Regions from separate parts of the Streptomyces sp. NPDC040545 genome, predicted to be linked through region 2. Evidence: riboswitches for the same ligand, from Rfam matches in the RefSeq annotation. Region 2 holds a riboswitch; each other region holds the start of a gene.

Region 1 (4,067 bases), on a different contig from region 2:
GGGCGCTCATCTCGCCCACCGGCTTGCCCAGCAGCACCACCTGGCTGCTGCGGTCACTACCGGGCTTGAGCAGCACCGGGTTCATCAGCGCGGTCGGCTCCACGCGGGCCGCCTGGGCCTGCATGGCCTGGGCGCGCCCGATCTCGGCGCCCTCCAGCGTCACGAAGGAGTTCAGCGACATGTTCTGCGCCTTGAACGGCGCGACCTTCACACCCTGCCGGGCCAGCCAGCGGCAGATGCCCGCCGTGACCACGCTCTTGCCCGCGTCCGACGTGGTGCCCGCGACCAGCAGACCCCCGCCGCGCTTCGCGCCGCTCATCCGCGCCGTCCTCTCCGTGCCGTACGGGAGACCAGCAGCCGGGCGGCCACGCAGGCGCCCAGGGCCAGCCAGGTCACCTGCCGCGACAGCCGTACCGCCCGCTCGATGTCCGCGACCTCCACCGGCCGCCCCGCCCCGCCGTTCAGGACGGCCCGGTGCTCGACCCGGCCGCCGTACGCGAGGGTTCCGCCCAGTCTGACGCCCAGCGCCCCGGCGAAGGAGGCCTCGACGGGTCCGGCGTTCGGGCTCGGGTGCGCGGCGGCGTCCGCGCGCCAGGCCCGTACGGCGCCCCGCCGGTCGGGGCCGGCCAGCACGGCGGCGACCGCCGTCAGCCGGGCCCCCGGCCAGCCGGCCAGGTCGTCGAGCCGGGCGGAGGCCCAGCCGTAGCGCAGGTAGCGGGGGGACTTGTGGCCGACCATCGCGTCCAGGGTGTTCACGGCTCGGAAGGCCAGCAGCCCGGGGACTCCGGCGACGGCGCCCCACACGAGGGCACCGACCACCGCGTCGGAGGTGTTCTCGGCGACGGATTCCACGACGGCGCGGGCCATCTGCTGCCCGTCCAGGGCCTGCGGGTCGCGTCCGCACAGGTGGGGCAGCCGCTCCCGGGCCACCTCGACGTCCCCGGCGGCGAGCGCGCCGCCGATGGCGCGGGCCTCACGGCCCAGGGAGGTGCCGCCCACGACGGCCCAGGTGGCGGCGGCCGTCAGGGCGATACGGACGGCTGCGGGCCGGGAGCGCACGGCTCGGGCGCCCAGCGCTCCGACGGCGGCCGCGCCCCCGGCGCACACCAGGGTGTGCAGGAGGCCCCGGGCGCGGTCGTCGCGCCACAGGGAGCGTTCGACGGCGGCGGCGGCCCGTCCGAAGGCGGCCACGGGGTGCCCTCGGCGCGGATCCCCGAGGATCCGGTCGCCGATCAGGCCCGCCGTGGCGCCGTACGCGAAGACGCGATCGGCACGCATGGTGACAGGTATGTCCTCACTCAGGGTCCGCGCCCTGGTTCGACGTGTCCGGCGGCGAGAGTTCCTGGCTCCCGGGACGCACGCGCGGCGTGCGGTTCCGGTGACAGTGGCGGGACCGCGCCGGATTCGCACCGGACTTCCTCTCCATGCCGCCGTATTGGCTCCGGCAGTCCACCACGCACGCCGAAGGCCCGTCAACTCGCCGTTGACCTGCGGCGCGGCCGGGGCGCGGCAGGAGCGCGGGAGGGGGCGCGGGATGCGAAAAGCTCCCTCCGGGACAAACCCGGAGGGAGCCTTCACGCCCGGTCGGCCGCGGGACGGCGGATCAGGCGACGATCAGGTAGATCCCGTAGCCCACGGCCGCGGCGATGACCGCGAAGCAGGCGTACGCGCCGCTGCGGGCGAGGGTGGCGGTGCCGCCCTGCTCGGTGGCGGTCTCGTGCTTGGACAGGCCCACCAGGCCCAGGGTGAAGAGGGCCACGAGGGCGACGGTCGCGAAGAGGCTGACCCCGAAGACGGAGCCGAGCGCTTCCCAGTCGATCTTCATACTGCGGTTTCCTCTTGTGTCTCTGTCTCGGTCAGACCGCGGCGGCCGGAGCCGCCGGGGTCTGCGTCGCGGCCGGGATGGTGGCCTTGAGGGCTTCGTCCGTCACCTCGGCGGTCGTCGCCGCGGCGGTGGTACCGGCGGCGGCGACGGTCGGCGGGACGGTGACCGCGGCGATCGCTGTGGTGACGACGCCCGGCTCCTCGGCGCGGGCCGGCTCCACCTCGTTGACGTTGTTGTGGTCGACGACCTGGCGGCGCGAGATGAACCAGATGGCCAGGCAGGAGCCGATCAGGAAGAGCGTGACCGCGGCGATGCCGACGTCACCGATGCGCATGACCAGCTCGGCACCGGCCGAGACCAGCGCGGCGGCCGGCAGGGTCAGGCCCCAGGCGATGAACATGCGGGTCGCGGTGGACCAGCGGACCACACCGCCCTTGCGGCCCAGGCCCGCACCCATGACCGCACCCGAGCACGAGTGGGTGGTGGAGAGCGAGAAGCCCAGGTTCGAGGAGGCGAGGATGACGGACGCGGCCGAGGTCTGGGCGGCGAAGCCCTGCTGCGGGTGCAGGTCGGTCAGGCCGCTGCCCATGGTGCGGATGATGCGCCAGCCGCCCAGGTAGGTGCCCATCGCGATGGCCATACCGGCGGAGACGATGACCCAGACTGGCGGGTTCGCGTCGGGCGCGATCGCGCCGCCGGCGATGAGGGCCAGGGTGATGATGCCCATCGTCTTCTGCGCGTCGTTGGTGCCGTGCGCGAGGGAGACGAGACCGGCCGAGGCGATCTGACCGGCGCGGTAACCCTTGGCGGAGGTCTTCTCGCCGACCTTGTCACCCAGCTTGTAGGTGAGCTTGGCGGCCAGGTAGGCGGCGATGCCGGCCACCAGCGGGGCGGCGATCGCGGGGATGAGGACCTTGGTCACGACGACGCTGCCGTTGACCGCGCCGATGCCGGCGGACGCGACCGCGGCACCGATCAGGCCGCCCATCAGGGCGTGCGAGGAGCTGGAGGGGAGACCGACCAGCCAGGTGACGAGGTTCCAGAGGATCGCTCCGACCAGGGCGGCGAAGATCACCTCTGGCTGGATGCCCTCCTCGTTGACCAGTCCCTTGGAGATCGTCTTGGCGACCTCCACGGACATGAACGCGCCGACGAGGTTGAGCACGGCGGACATGGCCACCGCCGTCTTGGGCTTGAGGGCGCCGGTCGAGATGGTGGTAGCCATCGCGTTGGCTGTGTCGTGGAAACCGTTCGTGAAGTCGAACACGAGAGCGGTGATGATCACGATCCCGAGGAGAAGCGTTATGTGCTCCATTTACCCAGGCTTCTGTTTGACGTCAGTGGCTCGGCGACCGTAGGCAACCTGAGTGAACGGAAGATGAACTGACTCGGGCGGAGCGGTGTACTGGCGCGGGGTGTGATCGGGTCATTCGTCCTGATTCTGGCGTAGATAATGCCATTAATGCACGTCAAAGCCGGGTGAATGAACCCCTCCGTAGGGGGTCCGCCGTGCATACGATCCCCCTTCCCGGGCCTCGAATGAGACCTAGATCACCCCGTCCCTGCCCGCGGCGGAGAGATCTCCTCCGGTGGCCCGCCCGGGGCCCCGACCCGACACTGGAGCAGTGCGTACCGCGACTGCGGCGGCTGCGGCCGTCACGACGACCCTCCTCGGTGCCGGCGCGGCCGCCGTCGCCGTCGCCCGGCACACCGCCCACGCGGCCCTGCGGTCCGAACCGGGCCGCCCGCTCCCCGGCGGACCGAAGCTCAGTGTCCACTCCGCCGCCGACGGCCGGATCACGCTCACCCGTTCGCTCGCCTCCCTGCGCCCCGGCACGTACGGCCTGGTCGCGCCGGGTCTGCACGCCGTCGTAGGGCCCGTGCTCCCGGACGCCGCCCCCGGCCCGGACGCCGTCGTACGGCAGCTCGTCTCCGTCACCCACGGCACCCTCGACCCCGGCACCCGGGTCTCCCTCACCCCCCAGGTGTACGTCGGCAACCCGCGCACCGCCCTCGGGCTCGACCACGCCGACGTGGACGTCCCCGGGGAGCTCGGCGCCCTGCCCGCCTGGTTCGTGCCCGCCGCCCGGGACACCTGGGTGATCACCGTGCACGGGCTCGGCAGCGGCCGGGAACACCCGATGGTGGTCATGCCCTTCCTGTACCGCCATCACCTGCCCGTCCTGGACCTCGGCTACCGGGGCGACCTGGGTGCCCCCGCCTCCCCGGACGGCCTCGGCCA
Region 2 (4,067 bases):
GGCAACCTGCATGTGGGAACGAGCGGCTTCCAGGCTGATGACGTCGGCGTCGAGGTCCTCGATGGCCTCCACGATGTCGCCGAACTCGGCGTAGCACATGTGCGTGTGGATCTGGGTGTCCGCGCGGACTCCGGCGGTGGTGAGCCGGAAGGACTCGGTGGCCCAGGCGAGGTAGGCGGCGTGGTCGGCGGCCCGCAGCGGGAGGGTCTCGCGCAGGGCGGGCTCGTCGACCTGGATGACCGGGGTGCCGGCCGCCTCCAGGTCGCCCACCTCGTCGCGCAGGGCCAGCGCCACCTGGCGGGCGGTGTCGCCGAGGGGCTGGTCGTCGCGGACGAAGGACCAGGCGAGCATGGTGACGGGGCCGGTCAGCATGCCCTTGACCGGCTTGGACGTCTGCGACTGGGCGTACGTGGTCCAGTGCACGGTCATCGGGTCGGGGCGGGAGATGTCGCCGGCCAGGACGGGCGGACGGACGTAGCGGGTGCCGTAGGACTGGACCCAGCCGTGCTGGGTGGCCAGATATCCGGTGAGCTGCTCGGCGAAGTACTGGACCATGTCGTTGCGTTCGGGCTCGCCGTGCACCAGGACGTCGATGCCGGCCTTCTCCTGGAAGGCCAGGACCTCCCGGATCTCGGCCCGGATGCGGTCCTCGTAGCCGGCGGTGCCGATGCGCCCGGCCCGCAGGTCGGCGCGGGCCGTGCGCAGTTCGGTGGTCTGCGGGAACGATCCGATCGTGGTCGTCGGGAGCAGCGGGAGACCCAGGTGCGCCCGCTGGGCGGCGGTCCGCTCCGCGTACGACCGGGCGCGCCGCCCGTCGGCGTCGGTGACGGCGGCGGTGCGGGCCCGAACCGCCGGATCGTGGGTGAGGGCCGAGCCGGCGCGGGAGGCCAGGTCGGCCCGGTTGGAGGCGAGTTCGGCGGCGATGGCGTCCGTGCCGCGGGCCAGGCCCCGGGCCAGGGTGGCGACCTCCGCGGTCTTCTGGCGGGCGAAGGCGAGCCAGCGGCGGACCTGCGGGTCGATGTCCCGTTCGGCGGTGGCGTCCAGCGGCACGTGGAGCAGGGAGCAGGAGGTGGCCACGTCCACCCGGCCGGCGAGCCCGAGGAGGGTTCCCAGGGTGGCGAGGGACTTCTCGTAGTCGTTGATCCAGATGTTACGGCCGCCCACGACACCGGCGACGAGGCGCTTGCCGGGCAGGCCTCCGACGGCGGCGAGGTCGTCGAGGTTCGCGGCCGCGGCCTCGGTGAAGTCCAGGGCGAGACCTTCGACGGGTGCCTTGGCCAGGACGGGCAGGGCTTCGCCGAGCCGGTCGAAGTAGGAGGCGACGAGCAGCCTGGGCCGGTCGGTCAGGCCGCCGAGCTCCCGGTACGCGCGGGCGGTGGCGTTCAGTTCGGCCGGGGTGCGGTCCTGCACCAGGGCGGGCTCGTCCAGTTGCACCCACTCGGCTCCGGCGGCGCGCAGGTCGGCCAGGACCTGGGCGTAGACGGGCAGGAGCCGGTCGAGCAGGGCCAGCGGGTCGAAGCCGGCGGCGACTGCGGGGGCGGGCTTGGCCAGCAGCAGGTAGGTGACGGGGCCGACCAGGACCGGGCGGGGGGTGTGGCCCAGCCCGAGCGCTTCCTCCAGCTGGGCGACCTGCTGGGTGGAGTCGGCGGTGAAGACGGTGTCGGGGCCGAGTTCGGGCACCAGGTAGTGGTAGTTGGTGTCGAACCACTTGGTCATCTCCAGCGGTGCCACCTCCTGGGTACCGCGTGCCATCGCGAAGTACCCGTCGAGCGGGTCGGCCGCGACGGCGGCGCGGTGCCGCTCGGGGACGGCGCCGACCATCACGCTGGTGTCGAGCACGTGGTCGTAGTACGAGAAGTCACCGGTCGGCACCTCGGTGATGCCGGCGTCGGCGAGCTGCTGCCAGTTGGTGCGGCGCAGGTCGCGGGCGGTCTCCCGGAGGGCGTCGGCGGTGACGCGGCCCTTCCAGTAGCCCTCGACGGACTTCTTCAGTTCACGGTTCTGGCCCTGTCGGGGGTAGCCGTACACGGTGGCCACGGTGGGCCGTCCTGCGGCGGGGGTCGTGCGGGTCACGGAACTCTCCTTCGCGAGCGTTCTCCTGTGGACCCGGTGAGGGGCCGAGGGCGCGAAGGGATGACGAACCGGGCGGATCCCGACCGGGTACGGGTGCGTGCAGCTGCACGCGTCCGCGGTCGTCCGCCTGATGTGTCGCCGACCCGCCCACGAGGTCACCGGGATTTCCGTGCGCGATCGGTCGCGTACGGGCAACGGGCAGGTCTTCGGACTCGCGGGCACGTCTCGTCGTACGGATGCCGTACGAGACTCCTACTGGCCGTCGCTTCCCAGACCCGTCCGGGCCCAGTGCGTATGACGGCGGTCGTTCCCGCTCACCGCTGCGGGGCAGTCCCGGATTCCCACCGGGTTCCCTCTTACGACGCATCCCGCCTGGCGGACGGGGCGAACCAGCTGCCCGGCCAGAGTAGACGGCGTTCCCCGCCGGCGCGCGGAGTTGTCCGGCATCCGGATGGCGGGGTGTGAGACCCACGGGGTCAAAATCCAGCCATTGAGTGAATTGCGTCACTGAGGCGCGAGTTGTGTCCCTCATGTCCGTTTACCGGATCGAACTGCCCGGTCGGCGCAGTACGTTGCAGCTCTCTGCAACGAGATCACTCGATGACCACCGGAAGACCGAGGAAGTATGGGTTCCCCGATGAGCGCCCGCCCGAGGGCTGCCCTCGTCGTACGCGCCGCCCTGGTGTCCGTGCTGGCCTGCGGCGGCCTCACCGCCTGTGCCGCCGACGAGGAGGAGCTGCGGTACGCGACCGACTACGCGGGCCACGAACCGCTGGGCGTGGTCGGGTACCCCACCTCCGAGTCCCTCGAGATCACCCAGAAGCTGGTCTGGCGGCTCGCCGACGGCAAGGCCGGGGAGGTGGAGTCGCTCGCCGCCGAGCCCGATGACGCGAAGGGGGACGTCGAGCGGACCGCCCGGAACTGGATCCGGGCCTTCCACGAGGGCGCCCAGGGGAAGGTGACCGCGGAGTTCTACGACGAGGGGTCCGTGCGGCAGCTCGTCGTCGTGTACTTCCACGACACGGGCCAGACCAAGTCGTTCCTCGTGCGTCTCACCGGAAGGGCCGGAGAGGACGGCTGGCGCGTGACCATGCGGGAGCCGGATCCGAAGCAGGCCTCGGCGGTCCCCGACTGGGTTCCGAGGACACCCGGGGGCCTCGGCTCGAAGACGCCGCGATGACCCGGTCCGGCTCCGGCCGCCTCGCCGCCAGGTGAAAGGCGCCGTCCCGCGGGTCACTCCGCCGGACGGCGCCCTCGTCCCTCCGGGAACGGGAACGGGAACGGGAACTGGAACGGTCGGATCAGGACCGGTCCAGCAGCGTGGTCAGGACCTCGTGGAGGACCGCTGCCGGATCCGCCACCGCCTGCGCCGAGCGCCAGGCCACGAAACCGTCCGGGCGGACGAGGATCGCACCCTGCTCGGTCGTGCCGTGCACCTCGGTCCAGTCGCCGCCGTTCGCCGGGATCAGGTCGGCCTCCGGGCCGGTACCGATCGCGTACACGTCCAGGGGCAGTCCCAGCTGTTCGGCGACGGACCGCCCCGCGGCACGCCACGGCGTGCCCTCGGAGCACAGCAGCACGAAGGAACGCTCGTAGAGGTCCACGGTGGACTTCGGCTCCGGATCCCCCGGACCGCAGAGCCACATGTGCGGTGCGCGGCTGCCCGGATCGCCGCAGAGCCGCATCCGTTCGGGTACGACCGGCCGGTCCGGGTCGGCTCCCAGCACCGCGCCCCGGTTGTAGCGGTAGCCCATGGCCACGGAGAGGACCCCGCCCTGCCGGCCACCGCCATGGCCGCCCGGCGCGGAATCCGGCCCGGCCGCGGGCGCGGCCCCGAAGGTGGACGCGGGCTCGGGCTCGTACCCCGGGTGGCTGTGCTCCGCCGAACGCGCCGAGGCGCGCTCGCTCGTCGCCCGGGCCACCGGCAACCGCTCGGCCTCGTAGGTCTGCAGCAGTCCCGGCCCGGCCGAACCGTTCAGCACCGCGGCGAGCTT
Region 3 (4,067 bases), on a different contig from region 2:
GTCGCGTGTCGAGCCCGGAACGGCGAGGGAGTGCGGTGAGCAAGACGTACGCGGGAGCGCGGCTGCGACGGCTGCGCGAGGAGCGCCGGATGACCCAGGCCGACCTGGCCCGGGTGCTCGCCATCTCCCCCAGCTACCTCAACCAGATGGAGCACGACTCCCGGCCGCTCACCGTTCCGGTCCTGCTGCGGCTCACCGAGGCCTTCGGGGTGGATCCGGGGTTCTTCTCCGAGCGCGACACCAGCCGGCTGGTCGCCGACCTGCGCGAGGCGCTCGCGAACGAGGTGGCGCAGGCCCGGGTCTCCCCCTCCGACCTGGCCGAACTGGCCACCCGCATGCCCGCGGTGGCCTCGGTCCTGCTGGACCTGGGCCGGCGCAGCCAGCTCCTGGCCGAGCGGCTCGCCGACGCCGCCGACGGCCGGGACGCGGCCACGGACAGCCCGCGCTCGCCCCACGAGGAGATCCGCGAGTTCTTCTACCGGCGGCAGAACTACCTCCACGACACCGATCTCGCCGCCGAAGGCCTCGCCGCCGAGATCGGCATCCGCCCGGGGGACGTCATCCGCGCGCTGACCCGGCGGCTCTCCGGCCGGCACGGGATCCGGACGGCCACGGACTCCGACCGGCTGCACCACTACGACCCCACCGCCCGCGTGCTGCACCTGTCGAACCGGCTCCGGCCGGGGCAGCAGGCGTTCCGGATGGCCACGCAGCTGGCGCTGATCGAGTACGGGGACGAGCTGGACCGGCTGGCCGCCGAGGACTTCCCGCCCGGCTCCCCCGTCCACGCCCTCGCGCGCATCGGCATCGCCAACCACTTCGCGGGCGCGCTCATCCTCCCGTACCGCGCCTTCCACACGGCCGCCGAGGAGTTCCGCTACGACATCGAGCGGCTCACCGACCACTTCGGGATCGGCTACGAGACGGTCTGCCACCGGCTGAGCACCCTGCAGCGGCCCAGGCTGCGCGGGGTTCCCTTCTCCTTCGTCCGGGTGGACCGGGCCGGCAACATGTCCAAGCGGCAGTCGGCGACGGGATTCCACTTCTCCCGCGCGGGCGGCACCTGCCCGCTGTGGAACGTGTACGAGGCCTTCGCCGCGCCCGGCCGCATCCACGTCCAGGTGGCCGCCATGCCCGACGGGCAGCGGTACCTGTGGACCGCCCGGGCCGTCACCCGCCACCGCGGCGGCTGGGGCGAGCCCGGCAAGACCTTCGCGATCGGGCTCGGCTGCGAGATCCGGCACGCCTCGCGGCTCGTGTACGCCGACGGGCTCGACCTCGACAACACGGCGGCCGCCACCCCCATCGGCATGGGCTGCCGCCTCTGCGAACGCCTGGACTGCCCGCAGCGGGCCGTGCCGCCGCTCGGGCGGGCGCTGGCCGTGGACGAGAACAGCAGCACCTTCATCCCGTATCCGGTGACCAGGAACCCGGCCCCGGCACGGGACTGAGCGGGCGTCAGACTTCCGGCGGCAGACGGCTGCCGTCAGGCGGCGGGCGGCGCGGCCGGATGGCGAAGGCGCGCGGCGGCGGCTCTGGACTTACTAGGACGTCCAACTATATGTTCGTGGCACAAGGTCCGCGGTGCAGGGAAGCCGGTGAGAAACCGGCACGGTCCCGCCACTGTGACCGGGGAGTGTGCTGCCATCCACACGCCACTGACGAGGTCTGTCGGGAAGGCGGGCGGCACGCGGGGATCCGGGAGTCAGGATACCGGCCGCGGATGTTCCGTGTTGTCCACGAGGATGGAGCAGACACGCATGGCACCGGTTTGTACCCACGACCCTGGTGATCCGGCGGAGCGCACGCACACGTTCGCGCGCTCGTAGGTCGTCTCTGTCGACCAGTCCCACGACCCTCCCCAGCGGCGCACCCGATCGGGTGCCGTCCGCCGGTCGGCCGTGCCATCCCCGGATCCCACCTGACGAGAGCAGGCACCCATGGTCCGTGAACTCACCCATTTCATCGGCGGCAAGCACACCACCGGATCCTCCGGTCTCTTCACCGACGTGTACGACCCCAACACCGGCACCGTCCAGGCCCGGGTCCCGCTCGCGGGGCGGGCCGACACGGAGGCCGCCATCGCGAACGCCGAGGAGGCGCAGGCCGACTGGGGGCAGTGGAACCCGCAGCGCCGCTCGCGCGTACTGCTGCGCTTCCTCCAGCTGGTCGAGGGCGAACGGGACTCCCTCGCCCGGCTGTTGTCCTCCGAGCACGGCAAGACCGTCGCCGACGCCCACGGCGACCTGCAACGCGGCCTGGAGGTGGTCGAGTTCGCCACCGGTGTCCCGCACCTGCTCAAGGGCGAGTTCACCGACAACGCGGGCACCGGGATCGACGTGCATTCCCTGCGCTCACCGCTGGGCGTGGTCGCCGGGATCACCCCTTTCAACTTCCCCGCGATGATCCCCCTGTGGCAGGCCGCACCCGCCCTGGCCTGCGGCAACTCCTTCATCCTCAAGCCCTCCGAGCGCGACCCCTCCGTACCGCTGCGCCTCGCCGAGCTGTTCCTGGAGGCCGGTCTGCCGCCCGGCGTGCTCAACGTGGTCAACGGCGGCAAGGAGGCCGTTGACACCCTCCTCGAAGACCCGCGCGTGCAGGCCCTCGGCTTCGTCGGCTCCACCCCGGTCGCCGCGCACATCTACGCCACCGCCGCGGCCCACGGCAAGCGCGCCCAGTGCTTCGGCGGCGCCAAGAACCACATGATCGTGATGCCCGACGCCGACCTCGACCAGGCCGTGGAGGCCCTCATCGGCGCCGGCTACGGCTCCGCGGGCGAGCGCTGCATGGCCATTGCCGTCGCCGTACCCGTCGGCGAGGAGACCGCGAACGCCCTCGTGGCCAAGCTGACGGAACGCATCGCCACCCTGCGCGTGGGCCGCTCCGACGACCCCGAGGCCGACTTCGGGCCGCTGGTCAGCCAGGACGCGCTGGACCGGGTGAACCGCTACGTCGGCATCGGAGCCACCGAGGGCGCCGAACTCGTCGTGGACGGGCGCGGGTTCACCCTGCCCGGGCACGAGGACGGCTTCTTCGCCGGAGCGACCCTCTTCGACCGCGTGACCCCGCACATGCGGATCTACCGCGAGGAGATCTTCGGCCCGGTGCTGTCCGTCGTACGGGCCGCCGACTACGAGGAGGCCCTGCGCCTGCCCACCGAGCACCCGTACGGCAACGGCGTCGCGATCTTCACCCGTGACGGAGACACGGCGCGCGACTTCACCCGACGGGTGGGCGCCGGCATGGTCGGCGTCAACGTGCCGATTCCCGTCCCCGTGGCGTACCACACCTTCGGCGGCTGGAAGCGGTCCGGCTTCGGCGACCTGAACCAGCACGGCCCCGACTCGATCCGCTTCTACACCCGCACCAAGACCGTCACCTCGCGCTGGCCCTCCGGGGCCAAGGAGAGCGCGAGCTTCACCATCCCGACGATGGGATGAGCCCGGTGACCCTCACCCTCAGCCCCGATCAGCTCGCCCTCGCCGAGGTCACCCTCGACTTCGCCCAGGAGCAGCTCGGTCCGTACGCCGTCACCTGGGACCAGGACAAGCACTTCCCGCTGGACGTGATCCGCAAGGCGGCGGACCTCGGGCTCGGCGGCGTCTACGTCCGTGAGGAACACGGCGGTTCCGGCCTCGGCCGCAGCGACGGTGTCCTCGTCTTCGAGACCCTCGCCACCGGTTGCCCCTCCATCGCCGGGTACCTCTCCATCCACAACATGGTCGCCTGGATGATCGACCGGTACGGGGACGCGGACCAGCGGGCCCGCTGGCTCCCCGGCCTGTGCTCCGCCCGGTCCCTGGGCAGCTACTGCCTGACCGAGCCCGGTGCCGGCTCCGACGCGGCCGGGCTGCGCACCCGGGCCGAGCGCACGGACGACGGCTATGTGCTGACCGGGGTCAAGCAGTTCATCTCCGGCGCCGGCGCCTCCGAGGTCTACATCGTCATGGCGCGCACCGGCGGGGAGGGCGCGGGCGGCGTCTCCGCGTTCGTCGTCGAACGCGCGGATGCCGGGGTCTCCTTCGGACCGAACGAGCGCAAGATGGGCTGGAACGCCCAGCCCACCC

The links. A riboswitch is a leader RNA that binds a small molecule or an ion and turns the genes downstream of it on or off. The one in region 2 is predicted to bind cobalamin.
Region 1: it holds a riboswitch for cobalamin, as region 2 does, so the genes downstream of both, ACZ573_RS22195 (cobalamin biosynthesis protein) here and metE (5-methyltetrahydropteroyltriglutamate--homocysteine S-methyltransferase) in region 2, are expected to answer to the same signal.
Region 3: it holds a riboswitch for cobalamin, as region 2 does, so the genes downstream of both, ACZ573_RS09380 (CoA-acylating methylmalonate-semialdehyde dehydrogenase) here and metE (5-methyltetrahydropteroyltriglutamate--homocysteine S-methyltransferase) in region 2, are expected to answer to the same signal.

The regions. Positions count from the first base shown of each region.
Region 1 is NZ_JBVIWA010000011.1:210,308-214,374, forward strand. It holds gene ACZ573_RS22190 (cobyric acid synthase) at 1-319, opposite strand, end outside; gene ACZ573_RS22195 (cobalamin biosynthesis protein) at 316-1,278, opposite strand; cobalamin riboswitch at 1,315-1,469, opposite strand; gene ACZ573_RS22200 (hypothetical protein) at 1,604-1,825, opposite strand; gene ACZ573_RS22205 (inorganic phosphate transporter) at 1,857-3,140, opposite strand; gene ACZ573_RS22210 (alpha/beta hydrolase family protein) at 3,451-4,067, shown strand, end outside.
Region 2 is NZ_JBVIWA010000021.1:139,522-143,588, reverse strand. It holds gene metE (5-methyltetrahydropteroyltriglutamate--homocysteine S-methyltransferase) at 1-2,073, opposite strand, end outside; cobalamin riboswitch at 2,254-2,482, opposite strand; gene ACZ573_RS31590 (hypothetical protein) at 2,711-3,253, shown strand; gene ACZ573_RS31585 (FAD-dependent oxidoreductase) at 3,375-4,067, opposite strand, start outside.
Region 3 is NZ_JBVIWA010000003.1:287,662-291,728, forward strand. It holds gene ACZ573_RS09375 (short-chain fatty acyl-CoA regulator family protein) at 36-1,451, shown strand; cobalamin riboswitch at 1,566-1,736, shown strand; gene ACZ573_RS09380 (CoA-acylating methylmalonate-semialdehyde dehydrogenase) at 1,941-3,440, shown strand; gene ACZ573_RS09385 (acyl-CoA dehydrogenase family protein) at 3,437-4,067, shown strand, end outside.